DNA from 3 places in the Halomonas qaidamensis genome. Region 3 is predicted to be linked to each of the others. Evidence: predicted binding sites of a transcription regulator. Region 3 holds the regulator's gene; each other region holds the start of a gene.

Region 1 (7,622 bases), 1.2 Mb from region 3:
CATGGTCATGCCTTCATTGGCCAGTTCAACCATAACGTCGAGTACTTCCTTGATCATTTCTGGGTCAAGGGCCGAGGTGGGTTCATCGAACAGCATGACATCAGGGTGCATGCACAGCGAACGGGCTATGGCTACCCGCTGCTGCTGGCCGCCGGAAAGCTGACCTGGGTACTTAAGTGCCTGCTCGGCAATACGTACCCGCTCTAAGTACTGCATGGCCATTTCTTCTGCCTCGCGGCGCGGCTTTTTTTGCACCCACATGGGTGCGATACAGCAGTTTTCCAGCACCGTTAAGTGGGGGAACAGATTAAAGTGCTGGAATACCATGCCCACGCTACGGCGGATTTGCTCAATACGCTTAACGTCTTGGGTAAGCGGTACACCGCCTACCACGATATCGCCTTGCTGATGCTCTTCTAGGTGGTTGATACAGCGAATCAACGTAGATTTGCCCGAGCCTGAGGGCCCGCAAATAACAATACGCTCACCGCGCTTTACTTCCAGATCGATATCGCGCAGCACGTGAAAATCGCCGTACCATTTGTTAACGCCGCGCATTTCAACCATCAGGTCAGAAGTACGAGTATCAGAGATGTTGGTGGCTGCTTGAGTCATGTCTTTATCCTGCTAAAAATCGTTAATAAAAGCGGCGTTAGCGCTTATGGCCGGTGTGCAGCTTGCGTTCTAAATACTGGCTATAGCGCGACATGCTGAAACAGAAGATCCAGAACATGAAGGCGGCAAACACATAGCCTTCCAGCGAGAAGCCAAGCCAGCGTGAGTCGGCCAGCGCCGCTTGCACGATCCCCAATAGGTCAAATAGCCCGATGATCATGACCAGGGTGGTGTCTTTAAACAGCGAAATGAAGGTGTTCACGATGCCGGGAATCATCATTTTCAGCGCCTGAGGAAGCACAATCAGTCCCATCCGCTTCCAGTAGGTCATGCCTAGCGCAGCCGCCGCTTCTTCCTGGCCTTTTGGGATGGCCTGCAACCCCCCACGAATAACCTCGGCCATGTAAGCGCTTTGGAACAGTGTTAAGCCAATCAGCGCCCGTACCAGTCGGTCGACGCTCATATCAGAGGGTAGGAAAAGCGGCAACATTACCGAGGCCATGAACAGTACGGTAATCAGTGGCACACCGCGCCAGAACTCGATAAATACGACGCAGAAGCTTTTGACAATGGGCATGTTAGAGCGTCGTCCCAGCGCCAGTACAATACCGATTGGCAGCGCGCCCACCATGCCGACCGTCGCTAGCAGCAGGGTCAGCATTAAGCCGCCCCAGCGATGCGTAGGCACGCGCGGCATGTCAAAGTAGCCGCCGTGTAGCAGCACATAAGCAACAATGGGGAAACCGACAAGAGCGAATACCGCCACCCAGCGCTTGAAAGGCAGGCGAGGTATTGCAAGCCATGCTATTAGCGTAAAGAAACCCGCAAAGACAATGTTGGCGCGCCAAATTTCCTCACGGGGATACAAACCATAAATGAACTGGGTAAAGCGGGCGTTAATGAAGACCCAGCACGCTCCTTCTCTAGAGCAGTCATCCCGGGTAGTGCCTATCCAGTCAGCATTGATAAACGCCCATTGAACGGTGGGAACTACCAGCAAATACAGTATGTAAAGCCCGATTAGGGTAAAGATGGTATTGATCGGGCCATTGAACAGATTGGCACGTAGCCAGGCAACCGCCCCTACAGAGCTACTGGGGGCTGGCCGCTCTTTAATGATTGTTTGATTATGGATCATGTAAACATCCTCACCGTCGGCCTAGCGTTCAACCAGTGCCACTCGGGCGTTGAACCAGTTCATAAACATGGACACCAGCAGGCTGATGGTTAGGTAGACCGCCATGGTCATTGCAATGACTTCAATAGCTTGGCCGGTCTGGTTCAGCGTGGTGCCTGCAAACACCGAGACAAGGTCTGGATAACCGATGGCGGTGGCCAGCGACGAGTTCTTGATCAAGTTCAGGTACTGGCTGGTCAACGGCGGAATAATGACGCGCAGCGCCTGCGGGATCACCACCAAACGGAGTACTAGGTTACGTGGCAGGCTGAGCGCCTGGGCAGCTTCCGTTTGCCCGTGCGAGATTGCCTGAATACCTGAGCGAACAATTTCAGCAATAAATGAGGCGGTATAAATCGACAGTGCCAGCCAAAGCGCGAGGAACTCAGGAATAACGGTAATACCGCCCCGGAAATTAAAGCCGCGTAGTTCCGGCATTTCCCAGGTCACCGGCACACCGGTAGCGACGAGTACTAACAGCGGTAAACCAAAAATAAGTACAAACGAGATCCAGTAAGCCGGCAGACGTTTACCTGTGGCTTCATGGCGGCGTTTATTCCATACCACCAGCGCAATACTGGCAATGATGGCGACGAGGAAGGTCAGAGGAATTAAGCCAAAGCCAGATTCAAACAAGGGTTGGGGTAAATACAGCCCGCGCACGTTAAGAAAAATTGCTTCGCCGAATGCCATGCTATCTCTGGCGCTCGGCAACGTGCGTAGCACGGCAAAGTACCAGAAGAAGATTTGCAGTAGCAGCGGAATATTACGGAAGGTTTCGATATAGGCGGTGGCTAAACGCGCCAGCAGCCAGTTAGGTGACAGGCGAGCAATACCCACAATAAAGCCGATGATCGTAGCGGCTAGTACCCCTAGTCCACCGACTAACAGTGTATTCAGCAAGCCAACTAGGAAAGTGCGGCCATAAGTGCTCTGAGAGGAGTAGTCGATCAGACTCTGTACAATCCCAAAGCCTGCGGTGTTGCCTAAGAAACCAAACCCGGTGGTGATGCCACGTGCGGATAAGTTGTCTTGGACATTACCGACAATGTAAAGCAAAAAGGCTGCTACAGCAGCGACAAGAAGTAGCTGGAAGATAAGCGCACGTTTGGCACGGTCTCGCCAGAACGGCGGCTTGTGGCCAGCGGGGCGAGTGTTAGGACTTACGGACATGGAAGGCGTCTCCGCGATACGGACGGTCAATCAAATGGCCCGCCTAGCCCCTGGGGATAGGTACCTGAGAAATGCAGTAACTATCTGAAAAGGGCGGCGGGCCGGGGTCAAGCGAGACGCTTAGCGAATCGGCGGTGCGTACTGGAAGCCACCTTGGTTCCACAGTGCGTTAACACCACGTTCAATCTCAAGCGGAGAGCCCATACCTACATTGCGCTCAAAGCTTTCACCATAGTTACCGACTTGGCTCAGAATGTTGTAAGCCCAGTCAGCTTCTAAGCCCATACCTTCACCGTAGTTACCATCTTGTCCAAGCAAGCGAGCAACATCAGGATTTTCAGAGCTGAGCATTTCTTCAGCATTTTCGCTGGTGACGCCATACTCTTCGCCGTTAATCATGGCGAATAGCGACCACTTCACAATGTTGAACCATACATCGTCACCTTGGCGTACCACTGGGCCTAGCGGCTCTTTGGAGATGACGTCTGGCAGAATCACTGCGCCAGCCGGGTCGTCTAGCTGGATACGCAGGGCAGCCAGCTGGGAAGTGTCGGAGGTCAGAACGTCACAGCGGCCAGCCTGGAAGCCGCCAACGGTTTGTTCAGAGGTATCGAAGACGATAGGGTCAAACTCCATGCCGTTAGCACGGAAGTAGTCAGCTAGGTTCAGCTCAGTCGTGGTGCCGGACTGGATACAAATAGCGGCGCCGTCTAGTTCAGATGCGCTGGAAATACCCAAGTCGCTAGAGACCATAAAGCCTTGGCCATCATAGAAGTTAACGCCAGTGAAATTGAGGCCTAGCGTGGTGTCACGGGTGGTGGTCCAGGTGGTGTTGCGTGACAGTACATCGACTTCGCCAGACTGCAGAGCCGTAAAGCGCTCTACGGCGTTTAGGGAAATATAGTTAACTGCATCTGCGTCGCCAAGAACGGCTGCTGCAACGGCACGGCATACGTCAACGTCAAGCCCTTGCCAATTACCTTCATCGTCTGGGGCGGAGAAACCTGGCAGGCCGTCGCTGACGCCACACTGTACAGCGCCGCGCTCAAGTGTATCTTCCAGTGTATCAGCGTGGGCGGTTGCAACACCGGCTAACGTAATTGCGCCAGCGGAAGCCAGCAGTACCAAGTGCTTCTTATTCATCATGGTCGTTTCCCTTACTCGTTTTAATGTCGTTATGCATGCAGATGCATGACACTAAAAGCTAGCAAGGAAGGTGCCAGAAAGGATATGTCGTCAAATTCAGCGCTTTTCAACGCAAAATACGCGCTGTATACGAAAGTATTGGTGCAAAAAGAGACCCTAGCGACTAGCGATTGCTTCATTTTGGTGCGTAGTCGCTAAGGCTGCAGTTAACTTGAATTCGTGTGGCTTACTGTTAAGAACTCAATGCTAAGAATACAGTGCGGCAGATTCATAGGCTTGAAGGACACGCAGGCTTAACGAATCGGCGGTGCGTACTGAATCCCACCCTCTTTCCACAAAGCATTTAAGCCTCTGGCAATCTTGAAGTCTGAGTTGGCACCGACATTGCGGTCATAGATATCAGCGTAGTTACCCACCTGCTTGATGATTTGGTAGGCCCAATCGGTGTTGACGCCCATTGATTCACCAAAGTCACCATCTTGACCAAGCAGGCGCATGACATCAGGATTTTCCGAGGTGAGCTGCTCATCCACATTAGCTTGCGTGACGCCAAGCTCTTCCGCGTTTAGCATGGCAAACAGTGACCACTTCACAAGATTGAACCACTGGTCGTCATTTTGACGGACGGCTGGGCCGAGTGGTTCTTTCGAGATGATTTCAGGGAGTACTACCGCCATGTCGGGGTCAGCAAGCTGCATCCGCTGAGCATAAAGCTGGGAGGCATCAGAGCTTAAAACATCGCAACGGCCTGCTTCAAAGCCTGCAATCGACTGCTCTGGTGCATCAAATACGACGGTATCATAGGTCATGTCGTTGACGCGGAAGTAGTCAGAGAGATTGAGTTCGCTAGTGGTGCCGGACTGGGTGCAAACTGCCGCGCCATCGAGTTCTTTAGCGCTTTGCACGCCAAGATCGCTGGCGACCATAAAGGCCTGGCCGTCGTAGTAACTCACGCCGGTAAAGTTCATACCCATCGTCGTGTCACGGCTTGATGTCCAGGTAGTGGTGCGTGATAGGACATCGACTTCGCCAGACTGCAGTGCGGTGAAACGCTCTACTGAGTCGAGTGGCACGAAATCTACTTTTGACGCGTCGCCAAGCGCAGCAGCAGCAATGGCACGGCACACATCGGTATCCAGGCCTCGGTACTGGTCATTGTCATCTAATGACGAAAAGCCTGGCTGGGCAGCGTTAACGCCACAGCGCACGCTATCGCGCTCTTGGACAGTTTCCAGCGTGCTGGCCATAGCCAGCGCAGGTACTAAAGCACCAATTCCTACTCCCAACCAACGAACGGTTTTCATTTGTTATTCCTTAACGTGAAAGGGCAAGTAAACGTAAGCTCAAAAACGTAAGCCCATAAAAAAAGGCCGAGCAATGCTCGGCCTTTTGGCTATTCGCAGACGCAGCGTTATGCGAAGGCTTTACGCATAAAAGGCGGTAGCGATAGTGCACCACGGTGAGCATCACCTGTGTAGTACTGTAGCGGCATTTCGTGTTCAGCGGCAGCCTGTTCGCGGAAGCTTTCAACGCTGGTAGCTTTACCGGCCAGCGTGACGCTCCACCAGCCAGACGGATACACTGGCTGTGGGAAGGGCAGCGTTGCCACGCTATCAAAGCCCGCTTCACGCATATCGTTACGCAGTTCACGGATGATAGAGCCGCTATGGTAAAGCGGCGATTCGCTCTGCTGCACCATGACACCGCCATTTTTTAAAATACGGTGGCAGCGCTTTAGAAAGTCGGTTTTAAACAGCCCTTCGGCGGGGCCGACGGGGTCGGTAGAGTCGATAATCAGCACGTCGATGCTCTCATCGGCAGCGTCGTCTACCCACTTCACCCCATCAGCAAACAGCAGCTCGGCACGCGGGTCACCGTTAGCTTCTACCAGCGCTGGGAAAAAGCGCTCGGCAGCTTTAGTGACTTCTTCATCGATATCGATTTGGGTCACTTTTTCAACGCCAGGGTGACGTAACACTTCTTTTAACGTGCCGCAGTCGCCGCCGCCAATAATCACCACGCGCTTGGGGTCTTGATGGGTGAACAGTGCCGGGTGGGCGATCATCTCGTGATAGAGGAAGTTATCGCGATCGGTCAGCATCACGCAGCCATCAAGTACCATCAGGTTGCCGTAGGTCTCTGTGGTATACACTTCCAGATGCTGATAAGGGCTTTGAACATCTAACAACTTCTCAGTGACTTTCAGCGAGAAAGCGCTGCCGTGGCTATCAAAGACTTCGGTAAACCACTGATCGTCGCGTAAATCGCTCATTACTTTGCTCCTGGGCGCGTGTTATCTGTCTGGGTCGGAATGCTTTGATGATACTGCGGGCTTAAATCATGCAGCGCCTCCATAAAGGCGGTGACGTGATCAGGGTTAGTAAACTGGCTGATACCATGGCCTAGGTTAAACACGTGGCCGGGGCCGTGGCCGTAGCTTTCCAGCACGCGGGCGACTTCTGCGCGAATAGCAGAAGGCCGGGCGAACAGCACATTCGGATCAAGGTTGCCTTGTAATGCCACTTTATGACCCACCCGCGCACGAGCGTCGGAAAGCTCTGTAGACCAATCAATACCCAGCGCATCGGCACCGGCGCAGGCAATATGCTCCAGCCACTGGCCGCCGTTTTTGGTGAACAGAATGACCGGCACGCGGCGTCCCTCATGTTCACGGATCAGGCCAGAGACAATTTGCTCCATGTAGCGCAGCGAAAATTCTAGGTAGGCGGGAGTTGAGAGCGCGCCACCCCAGGTATCAAAAATCTGTACCGCTTGAGCGCCAGCGCGAATTTGCGCATTAAGGTAGTCAGTGACCGACTGAGCCAGAGTGTCCAACAGTTGATGCATGGTGTCTGGCGTGTCGTAAAGCATGGTTTTTAGATGGCGGAAATCTTTGCTGGAACCGCCTTCTACCATATAAGTGGCAAGCGTCCAGGGACTGCCCGAAAAACCAATCAGTGGCATGCGGCCGTTCAGCTCGCGGCGGATAGTTGATACTGCGCGCATCACGTAATCCAAGTCGCGCTCGGCGTTGGGAACGGTTAACGCCGCTACCTCTTCTGGGGTGCGTACGGTTTTTCTGAATTTAGGGCCTTCACCGGTTTCGAAATAGAGACCCAAGCCCATAGCGTCAGGGATCGTTAGAATATCCGAAAAGAGAATTGCGGCGTCGAGCGGGTAGCGCTCCAGCGGCTGCAGGGTAACTTCACAAGCCAGGTCATGATTACGGCATAGATCCATGAAACTGCCAGCATCGGCACGGCTAGCGCGATACTCTGGCAGGTAACGACCCGCTTGGCGCATCATCCATACCGGTGTGCGGTCAACGGGCTGACGGGCTAATGCGCGAAGAAAACGATCATTTTGCAATGGTGTGGTGGTCATAAATACTTGCTCTTGAGAAATTTGCCCGCATTGTAAGGGAGTCATTGTACTTGAAGATAGGACTAGTACTTAAAGACTAGTACTTAAAGAGAGGGCGCATAGCGGCTCTCCCGCTAAGAAAAATCGA
Region 2 (7,622 bases), 330 kb from region 3:
AATGCAAACTCCCTCACTGTTTGAATCAGCAACGTTGCAGGGTGGTGAGGTGAACGTGGCGTATACCGATGAAGGGTTATTACCACGATTAACCACTGAAATTGCAGCAAACGATAACATTACCGAAGCACAAGCCGTTTCTCAGGCGTTGGGCCAAGCTCGTCAGCTTGAGCCATTATTAGGCCCCCAAATAACTAAATTAATGACAGGGTTAGTCGATATTATGGCGGGTCATTCCCAAGCCTTAACGGTTAATGTGGCCTTGCCCAACCCGTTTATTATTAACCAATTCATAATGAATCCTATGGGGAATACCGAACAGTTTACGTTCACCTTTGAGCTGAAGTAGCGTGGTTGACCAGTTAGTCAGTTTTTACTGATTGCTTCAACATGAAATACGCTCATGCACGACCTGACGCGGATGCGATGAAAGTCGCGTCAGGCTGCGTTATGATAGCGCCCTAGATTCTCCATGATGATCCTTTCGTAACGAGGTTCCCGCCGATGTTCAGCCGCGATATGACAATTGCCGGATTCGATGATGTGCTTTTTGACGCGATGCAAAAAGAAGTTGCACGCCAGGAAGCTCACATTGAATTGATTGCTTCTGAAAACTACGCCAGCCCCCGCGTATTGGAAGCGCAAGGCAGCCAGCTGACCAATAAATACGCCGAAGGCTATCCAGGTAAGCGCTACTATGGCGGCTGTGAATTTGTCGATATCGCTGAAAATCTTGCGATCGACTACGCCAAGCAGCTGTTCGGCGCGACCTACGTGAATGTTCAGCCTCACTCCGGTTCTCAGGCCAATAGCGCGGTTTTCCAAGCGCTGGTAAAACCGGGTGACACTATCTTGGGTATGAGCCTGGATGCGGGCGGTCACTTAACCCATGGTGCCAAGCCTAACTTCTCTGGCAAGCACTACAATGCTATTCAGTATGGGCTGAATGAGCAGGGCTTCATTGATTATGAACAGGTGGCCGAGCTTGCTCGCGAGCACAAGCCCAAAATGATCATTGCTGGTTTCTCGGCCTATTCACAAATTGTTGATTGGGCTAAGTTCCGTGAGATCGCTGACGAAGTAGGTGCCTACCTGCTGGTGGATATGGCGCACGTCTCTGGTTTGGTCGCTGCAGGCGTTTACCCCAGCCCGCTGCCCCATGCCCATGTGGTGACCTCTACTACCCATAAAACCCTGCGTGGTCCTCGCAGCGGCGTCATTCTTTCTGCGGAAAACGATGCAGATATCGAGAAGAAGCTGCAGTCAGCGGTCTTCCCGGGTGGCCAAGGTGGCCCGTTGATGCATGTTATCGCTGCTAAAGCGATTTGCTTCAAAGAAGCTATGGCACCTGAGTTCAAAACCTACCAGCAGCAGGTGGTGAAAAACGCCCAGGCGATGGCCAAGGTGTTTATCGATCGTGGCTACGATATCGTGTCTGGCGGCACTGAAGACCACTTGTTCCTATTGTCTCTGATCAAGCAAGGCGTGACCGGTAAAGATGCTGACGCCGCTCTTGGCCGTGCGCACATCACCGTGAACAAAAACGCAGTGCCTAACGATCCGCAAAGCCCGTTCGTAACCTCTGGCTTGCGCATTGGTACGCCGGCGGTGACCACTCGTGGCTTTGGTGAAGAGGAGTGCACCCAACTGGCTGGCTGGATTTGCGATATCCTAGATGTGCTGGCTAAGGGCGATGACACCAGCGCTATCGAAGCCCAAGTGCTTGATAAAGTGGCACAGGTGTGTGGTCGCTTCCCGGTTTACAAGTAATCGAAATGCGTTTTGCCATGCCGTATAAACCTTTCTAGATCGTCTAGTCGCGGTATGGCAACGCAGAAAGCGATAAAAAAAGCGCTAACCTTCACGGTTAGCGCTTTTTTGTTGGTATGAAAGACGATCTTAAGATCAAGGCTCTTTTTGGCGAATAATGCTGACTTTTTTCTGCTCCTTCGTCCATTTGCCTGCTTTTTTATCAACGTACTGAAAGTACTCGTTAGTGAAATTGCCCTGGTTGCAGGCATGGCGATATGACACCGTGGGTACCGCGTCTTGATCGAGCAACTGAATAAATACGCCAGGACCAGTGAGTTCAAACACGTTGGTGAGCGTGTTCTCTTCAATGTTTTGTTGCACTCGATCAATCAGCCTGCGTAGGTTGGGGTTGCCTGGTTTGCTGGCGATAAAGTAGTTGCTCAGCTCACCCTTACGGGTCGTGACATAGAGTTCGTCAATATCGGCAGGAACAACGCGGGCAAGTGGCCAAATGGCATGTGCGTCAATATCTAGGTAAACGCCACCGTACTTGTAGAGCACCATGAGGCGCCAAAAATCCGCCTGTGCTGCGCCAATTTGCAACTTTGAATAGCTGGTGAATAGGGCGTCGTCGAAATTCTCTTTAATGAAGTCACTCCGCGCCTCGGTAATCATGAAGCGATATTCGAAACGGGGCGCCATGAGCCGATTAAACAAATAGTTCAGATAAACCGGCAGCGTCACCTTATTAGTAAAGTTAGTCTGCCAAATAATACGTGGGATAGACGAATGGTCTTTAGGTGCTAGCCAAGGCGCGGCATGGGCTGGCAGGGTGAAGCGTTTGTTCGGCAGCACGGCATGAAAAATATAGCTAAGCAGTTTAGTAATGTTTGCGCATAGCTTTATCAAGCGACTAGTGGCCACAATAAGTGGTTTGCTTGTGCGGGTGGGCATGTTCATCCTTTTCATTCGTGTCGCGGCAAGAGGTGAGTCGACTACCAGCCGCCTTGGCCTTCCAATAGGCTTCGGGTGTTATTATCCAGCGGCAGTTTAAAGTCAGCGCTGCCAAGCACCATCGCATCACCAGCGCGGACTACTCGTGCGCTCACATAGAGATAGTCCTGGCCTTGTGCGTAAGTACCCATCAGTATGGAGCGTGCATTGTGCTGGGCGCTAAGACGTTGGACTTGGCGGGATAAAATTAATTCGCCAACAGTCTCTTCGATAAACATGCTGTCACGCATTTTGACTTCGCGTACCTGCATACCTTGCCTTGCGAGGGCGGACGCCATTATTTCTGAGCTAATACGGCCAAACGTAGACGACTGGCTTAAGTTATCAATACTCACGAAGGTAGCTGCAATCATGGGGCTATGGCGTGTAAGGTCTGGATTGCTGGCGACCATTTGAGCGGCGGCTTCATGGGCTAGCTCGGAAAGGTCTGGCTGGGGCTCGGCATTTCTCACGCTATTGTTATTGCCAAGCGCAGCACAGCCTGCCAAGAACAGCATAAGCAGCGCAGCAATAAACAGGCGAAAACTTGCGGTTAACCCGCGCAGTTTAAGTGGGGCAAAAAGTGAAAGCATGTAATTACCAAGTATCGGTGATAGAAACAGTTGGGGTTGCAGGGGCTTGAGGGACGCGATGTGGGGCATAGTGGCGTCGGTCACCCGCATTAATGTAATAAATATTAGATGAGGAGTAGAGAATACGGTCATTATCAACAATCTGGGTAGTGATGATAACCTCTTCTTTGCCCTCATATGTCCAACTGCCGCTGGTTGTATCCGCCACCATCGCCGCGGGGATTAATGCCAGTGCAGGTTCGCTCCAGTTTCCAAGTGCCATGCTAGCCACGGTAACACCACCCGCCAAAGCGGTGTAAGCACCAAAAGGCGGGCGTATATAACCGCGATCACGATGTTCAACGACTTCTACATCTACTTGCACAGTAGCGCCGCCAGCGTTGGGCTGGGTCATTACGCTACCGCCTCGCGATACCAGTTCGCTTGTTAATAGCGTACGAAAACCGCGCTCAAACTCGCCACCGTAGTAAGCATTCATTGACGCGTGCTCTTGCGCCGGGATATGCAGATCCCTAAAGCGAACGTGCTCACTGCGTAGAATGCCAGCTGCTTCGTGCTGAGCGAGTACTTCCCAGTGTTGAGCTGCCTGCATACGCTGCTGCTCACTATAAGGATAGGTGGTCGCAATGGGAGCTTGTGATGTGTTGGCATAGAAGCAGCCACTTAACATTAGGCTCGCCAGTCCGATAAAGGCAGGGCGCAATAGTTGAACCATGGATGATGACCTTGTTGGTAATGACAGCGTTTCAGAGGGCATCGTTTTTAAAGACATCGTTATTGAAGATACCGTTTTTGAAGGCCTGGCCCTCGATGCCACGGTTATTGATGGGATAGGTCGGATGCGCACCTGATAGTTCCTTCTCGCTACGAAACGGCTTTTGATAGACTAGTTTGCCATGCTTACCCTAGATCGGCCACGAGGTTAAAAACTTGAATGAGTGAAAACACCCATGCTTGAAGACCACCGCGCTGGTCCGCGTCATGATTCATTGCTAACCGCCTATCCAGAAGATGAAAGTAATAGCGGTTGGATGATTAGCTATATCGACATCATGACGCTACTGGTAGCGCTGTTTGTCATCATTATTGCGGCGGCTGATGTTACTAACCCATCATGGTTTCAACAGGAAGCTTCTGATGAGTACAGCTACGAGGCAGCGCCAGCCATAGAAGTGCCATTGCCTGCCGCACTTGCTGAGCGTCGTGAGCAGCGCGCGATAATGGGCGTGCTGCCTAGCGATGCGCTCAGTCCGCTTGCGATCAGTGCTGCGTTAGGCGTAGCAGGCTTACCTAAGGCGCGCGCTGTTGTTGAGGGCGTGCCGCCCCTATTAGCGCGAGCTAAAGAAGTGTCGGCAATTGAAGAAGCATCAATAGATACAGCGCCATCAGACTTAGCGCCATCGATGGTTGCTAGTGGGCTTCCGCAGTTGTTGCTGCGTTCTGATGAGCGTCAGTCAGCTTCGCCGTTCGCGGATTACATGGTCGTGCTCACTGACCGTCCCCCTGTCAATGTACAAGCAGTATCAGATAACGCGATCAGTAGTGCATTAGCGCTTGATGAGCGATTGAAGGAGCGTGTGGAAGCATCGACGTATCTACCTAACTTAGAAGGCGTGGAAGTTTCCAGGGTTGCTGAGGGTATCAGCTTGCGAGTGCAAGATCGGCTGCTATTCCCCTCTGCCGATGCTCAGTTAACAGAGGGTGGCACCTCGCTAGTAGGGTCGCTGATGGAAACCATTCAGCGCTTTGAGGGCGAAGTCTGGGTGGAAGGGCACTCCGATAGTCAGTCTATTAATACGCCTGAATTTTCATCCAACTGGGCGCTTTCGAGTGCGCGGGCGATTGCGATTGTTGAAGCACTAGAAGCCGCAGGCGTCGCCCCAGAGCGTTTACGAGCGGTAGGGTTAGCCGCAACCCAACCATTGGAAGATAACGCTACGGTTGAAGGGCGAGCGCGAAACCGGCGCGTTGAGGTTGTTATCCACGTGGACTAATGTTCTTTATAGATGAATGTTCTCCATAGTCTAATGTTCTCTATAGTCGAATATGCTTTGGGGTAAACATTTACGTAAGTATTTAGCAAAAAAAGCCCGCCGGGGGAGGCGGGCATGAAAGGGCTTGGCTCACTGCAGCCCACTGACATCAGGTGAGGGGTGTACAAGGTTGTCAGTGGGTACAACTCGAGTATAGCTATTTGTGAGCTTTTGCCAAGGGTTTGTCGCATTTTTTTGTTTTTTTATATGCACTGTTTTAGTGCGCTTAGATTGCGTTGTTTTGGTGCTTGCAAAAAGATGGCTGTTCTTGATGGCTTAACTTAATGATTTTTAGAATTAAAATGGTATTGGCATATAAACTGCTTAGTTGCTTGTCTACAAGTGAGCGTGCGTAACGACATTTAAGATTTGCAAAAGGTGGTGCTATGACCGAACACACGCGTACTGCGTTACCCAGTAATGCTCAGTCACCCAGTGACATGGACCCCGCGCTTCAGCCGCGTTTGGTAGTCACTGATTTAGACGGTTCACTGTTAGATCACCACAGCTATGACTTTTCACCTGCTAAACCTTGGCTTGCCCGTCTTAAACAGCTAGGTGTACCGGTCATACCGGTCACTAGCAAAACCCGCGCCGAACTTATACCCCTGCGTGAAGCCCTTGGGCTAACAGCGACTCCCTTTATTGCTGAGAATGGTGCCGTCATTGGTTTACCGCCCGGCTGGTGTCATGCACGACTAGACCGGCCTGGTAATGGCCTAGACGGGGTGGTTGTTAAACAAACGGGTGTCGATAGCGGCTTCATTAGAGCGCGCTTGAACGTTTGGCGTAAGCGCTTAAACATTCGTTTTACTCGCATGGGGGACTTAAGCCTGCAGCAAGTGATGGAATTGACCGGGCTTGATAAAACCCGCGCGAAAGCTGCGCGGCAGCGAGAGGGGAGTGAACCGTTTATTTGGGAGGACAGTGAGGCTGCACTTGAAACGTTCCGCATTGCGCTGCAAGGCGATGGCCTTGAACTCACCCAGGGCGGGCGCTTTTGGCATGTGATGGGGCGGCTGTCTGATAAAGGCGGTGCAGTAGAGTGGCTCATCAAACGATTTACTGCTTTACGAGGCAGTCAGCCGCTTACATTAGGTCTGGGCGATGGCCCAAACGACATCACGATGCTGGAAACTGTTGATCAAGCCGTAGTCATTCGAGGCTGTCACGCGCTCAACGTCGAGCCGCAAAATAGCGTGCTATATCGGACACATGCAACCGGGCCAACTGGTTGGGCTGAGGGAATAGACCACTGGTGGGGGCAAGATGAGGGTGGGCTAAAAATAGCACCCACCAATGAAGCCGCTGCATCAGTTTAACAAGCCACGGGAGGCTAACGTATGAGTGATTTTCATCAAAATGGTGTGATTACCGATTTTCACAACTTAACCCGTCGGCCGGTTGAAGCGCTTGAACAGGAGCTTTGCCAGTTTGCCAAGCGCCGCCCAATGGGGCTGATATTACCCTCGCTTTTTTCTGAACTGGAAGGACCAGCACTGTCGGCCATTGTGGATGAGCTGGTGAAAGTGCCTTATCTCAATGAAATTGTCATTGGTTTAGACAGGGCAGATCGTGACCAGTTTTTATATGCGCGCGAGTTCTTTTCACGCTTACCCCAGCACACTCGCATTTTATGGAATGACGGCCCGCGTTTACGCGCCATCGACCAAGAATTAGAGAGCCACGGCTTAGGGGCTTTAGAGCCAGGGAAAGGCAGGAACGTATGGTATTGCGCTGGTTATGTGCTGAGTTCAGGCCGTTCCAGCGCTGTTGGTCTTCACGATTGCGATATTCTTACCTACGACCGAGGCCTTCTGGCAAGGCTTATGTATCCCGTCGCGAACCCCCGGTTCAATTACAGTTTTTGTAAAGGCTACTACCCGCGTATCGCTGAAGGAAAGCTCAATGGGCGCGTTTCTAGGTTAATGGTGACGCCGCTGTTACGGGCTTTGAAAACCGTCTGTGGACCGCTGCCTTATTTGGATTATCTAGACAGTTTCCGTTACCCCTTGTCCGGCGAGTTTGCTATGCGCAGTGACGTACTTGAAGGTATACGCATTCCCGCTGATTGGGGATTAGAAATCGGCGTTTTGTCTGAGCTGCAGCGCAACTACTCGCATCGTCAGCTGTGCCAGGTTGATATTGCTGACGCCTATGATCACAAGCATCAGCCCATTAGCGAAGAGGATGCAACGGGCGGTTTGAACCGAATGAGTCTGGATATCGCTAAAGCGCTGTACCGGAAGTT
Region 3 (7,622 bases):
AGGGCAAGCACCATGCCAATAAACAGCCCCGATACCAAGACAATCGCAAGCGACAAAACACCAACAAAATGCACTTGGCGTAGCCATAATAACCAGCCTTCCCGCGAGGGAACCCCTACTGCAGACTGCGCCAAGAAGATACCTGCACGTCCTAACGACTCCAAGGCATCACATCCTTTTCGCCCAAGCCGAACAACATGCGAGATAGCATGTTTAATGTTTGATTGCATTTAGCGCACCTTCCCTGCAGAGGCTTGGCCTAGAATATCGCGGTAGAGGGTCTCAGCTGGGTAATGAAACGGCACGGGGCCATCAGGCTCACCGTGAATAAACTGACTCACCCGCGGGTCTTGGTTTGTATCTAAAGTGCGTGGCGTGCCAGAAGCAACCACCTGTCCATCGGCGATTAAGTACAGGTAATCCGCAATACTAAGAGTCTCTTTGATATCGTGTGAAACGATCACTGACGTAAGTGACAACGCCTGATTAAGCCGTTTAATAAGCTGGACAAGCACACCCATTGAAATAGGATCTTGGCCGACAAAAGGCTCATCATACAAGATTAGCTCTGGGTCAAGCGCTACCGCACGTGCCAAAGCCACACGTCTTGCCATCCCCCCCGAAAGCTCAGCAGGCGATAAGTGCCTTGCCCCGCGCAACCCCACCGCTTGCAACTTGAGAAGCACAAGATCGCGAATCATAGTATCTGGCAAATTGGTATGCACTCGAAGCGGAAACGCGACATTTTCATACACATCAAGGTCTGAAAATAACGCACCACTCTGAAACAACATCCCCATGCGCTTACGAAGACTGAAGAGGGCTTTACGTGACAGGCGGTGCACGTCTTGACCATCGATTAACACTCGCCCTCGGTCGGGTGTTAACTGGCCACCAATCAGCTTTAAAAGGGTCGTTTTACCTGTACCACTTGGCCCCATAATAGCGGTCACTTGGCCACGCGAAATCGTCATATTGATTCCGCGAAAAATATCATGCTCTCCTCGCGAGAAGTACAAATCTTCAATTTCTATGAAGGGAACATCTGTCATGGGCTGGCTGGCCTTGATGATCGTCTTGCCGTGACAGCACTAGCATAAGCTGGTCGCCTGCAAGCGAGATAGTTTAAAAAAACAGTTAATCTGAAAAACAGATAGTTTAAAAAACAGTGTTTTCGAAATATTATCGAACATCGTAACTTAACGCTACTCACAGTAACAGATTCACTCATTGTGGCTGTTCTTGTCAGGACAGTGCGCGCATCCCCTACAATCTGCGCCGAGATGTTATTCTTACTGTTTTAACGCTAATGAAAAAGAGACCACCTTATGCGCCAGCCACTATCGACCCCTAGCCCACTGCGTGAAAGTGCGCTGCGCACCTTACAAATTGAGCAGGCAGCCATTGGTGGGCTACAAGCCAAACTTGATGAACATTTTGACCACGCTTGCGAGCTGATTCTTGCCTGCCATGGCCGTGTTGTCGTGACTGGCATGGGTAAGTCAGGTCATATTGCGGGGAAATTAGCAGCTACATTGGCAAGCACCGGTACGCCTGCTTTTTTTGTACACCCAGGCGAAGCCAGTCACGGCGATCTCGGCATGATTACCCGGGCGGATGTCGTATTAGCACTCTCCAACTCTGGTGAAACAGCAGAAGTTACCGCGCTACTGCCGCTACTGAAACGCTTAGGCACTCCTCTTGTTAGTATGACCGGCCGCCCTGGCTCAACATTGGCTAAACATGCGGATGCACACCTCAATAGTGGCGTTGAGCGCGAAGCCTGCCCTCTCGACCTAGCGCCAACAAGTTCAACCACTGCAGCACTTGCCTTAGGCGACGCTTTGGCTGTTGCGTTATTGGAAGCACGCGGATTTACCGCTGAGGATTTTGCACTTTCACATCCAGGAGGTAGCCTGGGCAAACGTTTGCTCCTTCGCGTTAAAGATTTGATGCACAACGGGACACGCCTCCCCCAAGTGGCACTAGGCAGCCCCTTGCGTGATGCACTTATAGAAATCACCCGGCAAGGCCTGGGCTTTACCTGTGTAGTGGATAGTGAGGGGCGTCTTGCGGGCGTCTATACCGACGGTGACTTACGCCGAACGCTGGATCAGTTTCATGACCTGCGTGACGTCATCGTCGATGATGTTATGACGCGCCCTGGAAAACGTATTGGACCCGATATATTGGCGGCTGAAGCCGTTCGCATTATGGAAGACAGTCGAATTACCGCACTCGCAGTTGTGGATGATCAGCAGCGTCCCATTGGTGCGCTGCATATGCACGACCTACTTGCTAGCGGCGTTATATAACCATCTTTTTAAACGTTAATAATAGGGAGGCTATATGGCCCTACCTGAAGCACTACAAGACCGGATTCGCCGCGTAAAACTACTGGCGATTGATGTTGACGGCGTACTTACTGATGGCCGCCTCTACTTTCAAGCGGATGGCATCGAAATCAAAGCGTTTCATACCCAAGACGGTCACGGTCTCAAGCTATTGAAGCGCGTAGGTATCCATGTTGCCTTAATTACCGGGCGGGATTCACCTATGGTCAGCCAACGTGCCGCTTCTTTGGGCATTACGCATGTATATCAAGGGTGTGAGGATAAACTCACTACGCTACGCGCGCTTTGCCAACGCCTAGATATCACACTAGAGCATGTTGCTTATTGTGGCGATGACCTGCCAGACCTTGCACCGATGAAACGCTCAGGCGTTGGCATCACTGTCCCTAATGCCCCTGATTATATGCATACCCATGCTGACTGGATCACTGATCGGCTTGGCGGCCACGGTGCTGTGCGTGAAATCTGCGATACTTTACTGATGTCTCAAGGTCATTGGGACGCTGTGTTAGATACGTATTTACACGGTCAATCGTAATGCGCTTTTGGGTTAGGAAACGGTTTTGGATTACCACGCTTGTGGTGGTGCTGGGGGGTATACTTGCCTGGATAGACCCGCGTGGATATAAAGACCAATCGTTTAATCCCGATGCGAGGGCTCAAGAGCCAGGTCACGTACTTGAAAATGCGGAAATGACACTATTTGGTGACACAGGCACCATTCAGCAATCGCTAATGACGCCACGCTTAGTGCACACCCCGCAGACAGCGATGACTGATGTTACCTCTCCCATAGCGACACTCTTTGATAGTGAAGAACGCCAATGGCTGGCTACAGCTGAGACAGGTACCCTAAATACGGATACACAGGCACTCACATTAGCCGGCTCTGCCCAGCTGCTCTCACCTGATGAGGGCTGGCAGCTCAATACAGAGTTATTACATTATAATGGCGTCACGCGTCATGCCTGGAGCGATTCCAAAACAGTGCTACAGCAACCGCCTCAGCGCCTTGACGCATCACGCATGGATATATGGCTAGATGATAGCCAGATTCGCTTAACCAATAACGTGCGCGGCACTCATCCGCCTGCCACTCGTTCTCCGTAGGAGCCGCAATGAACGCTCTCATTCGTACAGCACTCTTCACCATTGCGCTACCCCTCTCTGCGGCAGCGCTACCGGTCATGGCACAAAGCCAAGCCCCTGTAGAAGTAGAAGCTGACCGGTTAGATCTAGACCAACGAGCGGGCACCGCCGTGTATTCTGGGAATGTCGATATTCGGCAGGGCAATATGCAGCTGCGCGGCAATCGCGTTGAAATCCAGCGCAATGATGCTGGCGAACTATCGCGCGCCGTGGCAACCGGTGAGCGAGCCTATATACGCAACCAACCCGAAGGTCAGGCTAGCCCGATGGAAGGCTGGGCAAAGCGGATTATCTATCATGTGGCCGAACGCCGAGTAGAACTGATTGATCAAGCCGAACTTACCCAGCAAACAGATCGTTTTCAGGGCGGCCGATTAGAGTATTTCATTGACCAAGGCGTGGTTCAGGCCCGCTCTGACGTGAGTGGCGGTGAGCCACAACGTATCCGAATGACGCTTCAGCCAGAACAATAGGGAGCGCCCAGTGGCGACAAATAGCGCAGAGCCAGCACCTCAGACCACATCATCAAAACCAACATTCGAAGAGGCGCCGATAAAAACACTCTATGCCCATCACTTAGCCAAAAGCTATAAACGCCGTCGCGTGGTTAAGGACATAAATTTAGAGATCTCTCAAGGCAGCGTCGTCGGTTTGCTTGGCCCTAACGGCGCAGGCAAAACAACATCGTTTTATATGATTGTCGGCCTAGTAAAGTCTGATGCAGGAAAAGTAGGCATTGATGGGCTTGATTTAACGCATGCTCCTATGCACGAGCGCGCCATGGCAGGGATTGGCTATCTGCCTCAAGAAGCCTCTATTTTTCGCAAACTATCCGTTGCCGATAACATCATGGCAATCTTGGAGACTCGTAAAGCACTTGATCACAGCGCCCGCGAACAACGTCTTGAGACGCTACTGGAAGATTTTCATATCACCCACATTCGCGACAATTTAGGTATGAGCCTTTCAGGTGGAGAGCGTAGACGTGTTGAGATTGCTCGCTCCCTCGCAACAGAACCTGCCTTTATTTTGCTTGACGAGCCGTTCGCTGGCGTCGATCCAATCTCAGTAGGCGACATTAAAGCAATTATCCGAGCACTTAAAAAACGTCATATAGGCGTATTGATTACTGACCACAATGTGCGAGAAACGCTGGATATTTGTGATATCGCCTATATTGTTGGCGACGGTCACATCATCGCTAGCGGCCCGCCACAAGAAATTCTCAACAACCAAAAGGTAAGAGATGTTTATTTAGGTGCTGATTTTCGCCTGTAAACAACCACCTGCCTGAAAAATTGTGTCTGTGGCATGCTTATTGCACTTGCACCAAACCATAACTCGCACTAGGGTGGAGCTTTCTGATAAACGAGTGGTTCTCAGATGGTCATGAAAGCTTCTCTTCAATTGCGTATCGGCACACAGCTGACCATGACACCCCAGCTGCAGCAGGCGATTGCCCTGCTGCAGCTATCAACATTGGACCTTCGTCAAGAAATTCAGCAAGCACTTGATGCCAACCCAATGCTTGAGCAGGAAGACGAATTCGGCGAACAGGCTGTTAGTGAACCCCAGGAAACGGAATGGTCCGACAGCATTCCTAACGAACTCTCCACTGATAGTGACTGGTCAGACACTTATCAGGATCTAGGCAACCATAGCAGCGGCGGCGAGGGGCCTGATTTTGAACGTCAAGCCGCTGGTCAAAGCTTACATGGCCACCTACTTTGGCAGCTCGCCATGACGGATTTCTCCTCTCGCGACCATGCCATCGCAGAAAGCCTTATAGATGCTCTGGATGCTAATGGCTATCTAACTCAGCCCCTCAATGACATCCGCGAGGGGCTTAAGGCCCAAGGTCATGAAGGGCTTAGCCAGCGTGAAGTTGAAACAACCTTACTGCGTCTTCAACAGTTTGAACCCACCGGCGTATTTGCTCGTGATCTGCGCGAATGTTTAATGTTGCAGCTCGCCTCACTACCGGAAGATACACCGCTGCTTATGCCTGCCAAGAGGCTAGTACGTCAATTTCTTGAAGCGCTCGGTAAGGATGATGTGCGTTTGTTAAAGCGACGTTTAAGCTTGGGTGATGATCAGCTAGATGATGTAATTCGTTTGATCCGCAGCCTTGACCCTCGCCCAGGCAGCGCCTTTGGAGACACCGATGACAGCTATGTAACGCCAGACCTAGTGGTTCGCCACGACAACGAAGGCTGGCACCTGGAACTAAACCCAGAAGCACTGCCACGACTGCGTATTCAGCCTGACTACGCAAGTCTTATCAAACGGGCTGACAAAAGCCAGGATAACCAGTTTTTAAAGGAGCACCTTCAGGAAGCGCGCTGGCTAATCAAGAGCCTCTCAAGCCGAAACGATACGCTACTGCGTGTTGGCCGAGAAATTATCGCTCGCCAGATAGGCTTTCTGGAACACGGCGAAGAAGCTATGAAGCCGTTAATTTTAGCGGATATCGCAGACGCTGTGGAAATGCATGAATCTACTATTTCCAGGGTCACCACCCAGAAATATATCCATACCCCGCGCGGCGTATTTGAACTCAAATACTTCTTTTCCAGCCAAGTGAGCGGGCAAGACGGAGGTGACAGCCACTCTAGCACCGCCATCCGTGCACGAATCAAAAAACTGGTGCAAGATGAACCGCCCGGCAAACCTCTCTCAGACAGCCGTCTTGTATCGCTTTTGGAAGAGGGAGGCATTAATGTAGCGAGGCGTACAGTGGCCAAATATCGCGAGTCGATGGGCATTCCTTCTTCCAGCGAACGTCGCCGCTTACGCTGATAAAACAGCGCTAAAGAGACAAAGTCTGTTTAAGGGCTTTGCAATAGCGCAAAAAGGGTTACAATCGAAGAACAGTCCGACGGATAAGGAGCACGTCAATGCAAGTAAATATCACTGGTCATCACGTAGAACTGACTGACGCCTTGCGTGACTATGTTAATGAAAAGCTGGAACGCGTTGAGCGCCATTACGACAATATTACTACCGTACAAGTGACCTTATCTGTTGAAAAGGAGCGCCAGCAAGCTGCCTGCACGCTGCATGCTGCCGGTGCAGACCTACACGCAGAAGCATTAGATAATGATATGTATGCAGCCATTGATGCGCTAGCAGACAAAATTGATCGTCAACTCGTTAAACATAAGGAAAAAGCACAAGCTCGCGCCCAAGGCGCAGGCGTGCGTTAATTCAATGACGTTGGAAACTATCCTCCCCCCAGAGCGCGTTCTCTATGACGTTCCTGGGGGCAGTAAAAAAAGGGTGCTGGAGTTTTTCAGCACCTTCATTGCACAAAACATCCCAAGTTTAGACAGCCAAGAAGTGTTTAGCCGTCTTATTGGACGCGAACGCCTAGGAAGCACAGGAATAGGCAACGGAGTTGCTATTCCTCATGCACGTAGCCCTCATTGCAGCTCGCCCATCGCTGGCTTTTTAAAGCTTGCTGAGCCGGTAGATTTTGATGCTATTGATGGTGATCCAGTCGATCTTGTATTCGTGCTATTGGTGCCTGAAGAGGCAGACGACACCCACTTAGCATTATTAGGTCAAGTGGCGTCTATTATGAATAACGTCGACACACGCCAACAACTGCGTAAATCCACAAGCCAGCGTGAGCTTTTAGAACTCATCACAGCGAAAATACGCGAGCAGCCTGTTACCTAGATGGCCCACCGCTAAGCACTACACGCTAAACTAACGTTTATCCCCATTTTTATTGGCATGCCAAGAGAAAATCTATGCAACTGGTGATCATTAGCGGCCGTTCAGGGTCCGGTAAATCTATCGCCTTACAAGCGTTAGAAGATCTTGGCTATTACGCCATCGATAACTTACCTGCCATGCTACTTGGCTCCCTAGTAGATGAACTGCGTGAGCAAGGAGAGCGCACTCAGCTAGCGGTCAGCATTGATGCTCGCAATCTACCAGCAGCTTTACAGCAATTGCCGACAATGCTCGAGGCTTTACGCCAGAAAAGCATTCACTTTCAAGTTATCTATCTCACTACGGATGCTCGCATACTTCTTGAACGCTATTCTGCTACGCGGCGGCGACACCCGCTAACCCGGGATAGTGATATGACGTTAGAAGAAGCAATTGATA

The links. The regulator sigma-54, encoded in region 3, starts transcription at its own class of promoters, with help from an activator protein. The targets are predictions, from matches to a motif close to TGGCACNNNNNTTGCTNT.
Region 1: a site for sigma-54 is predicted at 4,170-4,187, ahead of K1Y77_RS15440 (amino acid ABC transporter substrate-binding protein). Genes of this name have one in related genera too.
Region 2: a site for sigma-54 is predicted at 5,681-5,698, ahead of K1Y77_RS11585 (HAD-IIB family hydrolase). Genes of this name have one in related genera too.

Annotation. Positions count from the first base shown of each region.
Region 1 covers NZ_CP080627.1:3,428,050-3,435,671, reverse strand. Annotated here, with positions in the region: gene K1Y77_RS15455 (amino acid ABC transporter ATP-binding protein) at 1-567, opposite strand, end outside; gene K1Y77_RS15450 (amino acid ABC transporter permease) at 653-1,753, opposite strand; gene K1Y77_RS15445 (amino acid ABC transporter permease) at 1,775-2,965, opposite strand; gene K1Y77_RS15440 (amino acid ABC transporter substrate-binding protein) at 3,086-4,111, opposite strand; gene K1Y77_RS15435 (amino acid ABC transporter substrate-binding protein) at 4,405-5,415, opposite strand; gene speE (polyamine aminopropyltransferase) at 5,523-6,383, opposite strand; gene hemE (uroporphyrinogen decarboxylase) at 6,383-7,495, opposite strand.
Region 2 covers NZ_CP080627.1:2,533,095-2,540,716, reverse strand. Annotated here, with positions in the region: gene K1Y77_RS11620 (hypothetical protein) at 1-349, shown strand, start outside; gene glyA (serine hydroxymethyltransferase) at 505-1,770, shown strand; gene K1Y77_RS11610 (glycosyltransferase family 32 protein) at 1,906-2,706, opposite strand; gene K1Y77_RS11605 (FlgO family outer membrane protein) at 2,748-3,338, opposite strand; gene K1Y77_RS11600 (hypothetical protein) at 3,343-4,053, opposite strand; gene K1Y77_RS11595 (hypothetical protein) at 4,052-4,189, shown strand; gene K1Y77_RS11590 (OmpA family protein) at 4,289-5,332, shown strand; gene K1Y77_RS11585 (HAD-IIB family hydrolase) at 5,758-6,693, shown strand; gene K1Y77_RS11580 (glycosyltransferase family protein) at 6,715-7,622, shown strand, end outside.
Region 3 covers NZ_CP080627.1:2,199,402-2,207,023, forward strand. Annotated here, with positions in the region: gene mlaE (lipid asymmetry maintenance ABC transporter permease subunit MlaE) at 1-230, opposite strand, end outside; gene K1Y77_RS10225 (ABC transporter ATP-binding protein) at 231-1,052, opposite strand; gene K1Y77_RS10230 (KpsF/GutQ family sugar-phosphate isomerase) at 1,329-2,315, shown strand; gene K1Y77_RS10235 (KdsC family phosphatase) at 2,350-2,892, shown strand; gene lptC (LPS export ABC transporter periplasmic protein LptC) at 2,892-3,464, shown strand; gene lptA (lipopolysaccharide transport periplasmic protein LptA) at 3,473-3,976, shown strand; gene lptB (LPS export ABC transporter ATP-binding protein) at 4,056-4,781, shown strand; gene K1Y77_RS10255 (RNA polymerase factor sigma-54) at 4,887-6,302, shown strand; gene hpf (ribosome hibernation-promoting factor, HPF/YfiA family) at 6,401-6,709, shown strand; gene ptsN (PTS IIA-like nitrogen regulatory protein PtsN) at 6,714-7,184, shown strand; gene rapZ (RNase adapter RapZ) at 7,259-7,622, shown strand, end outside.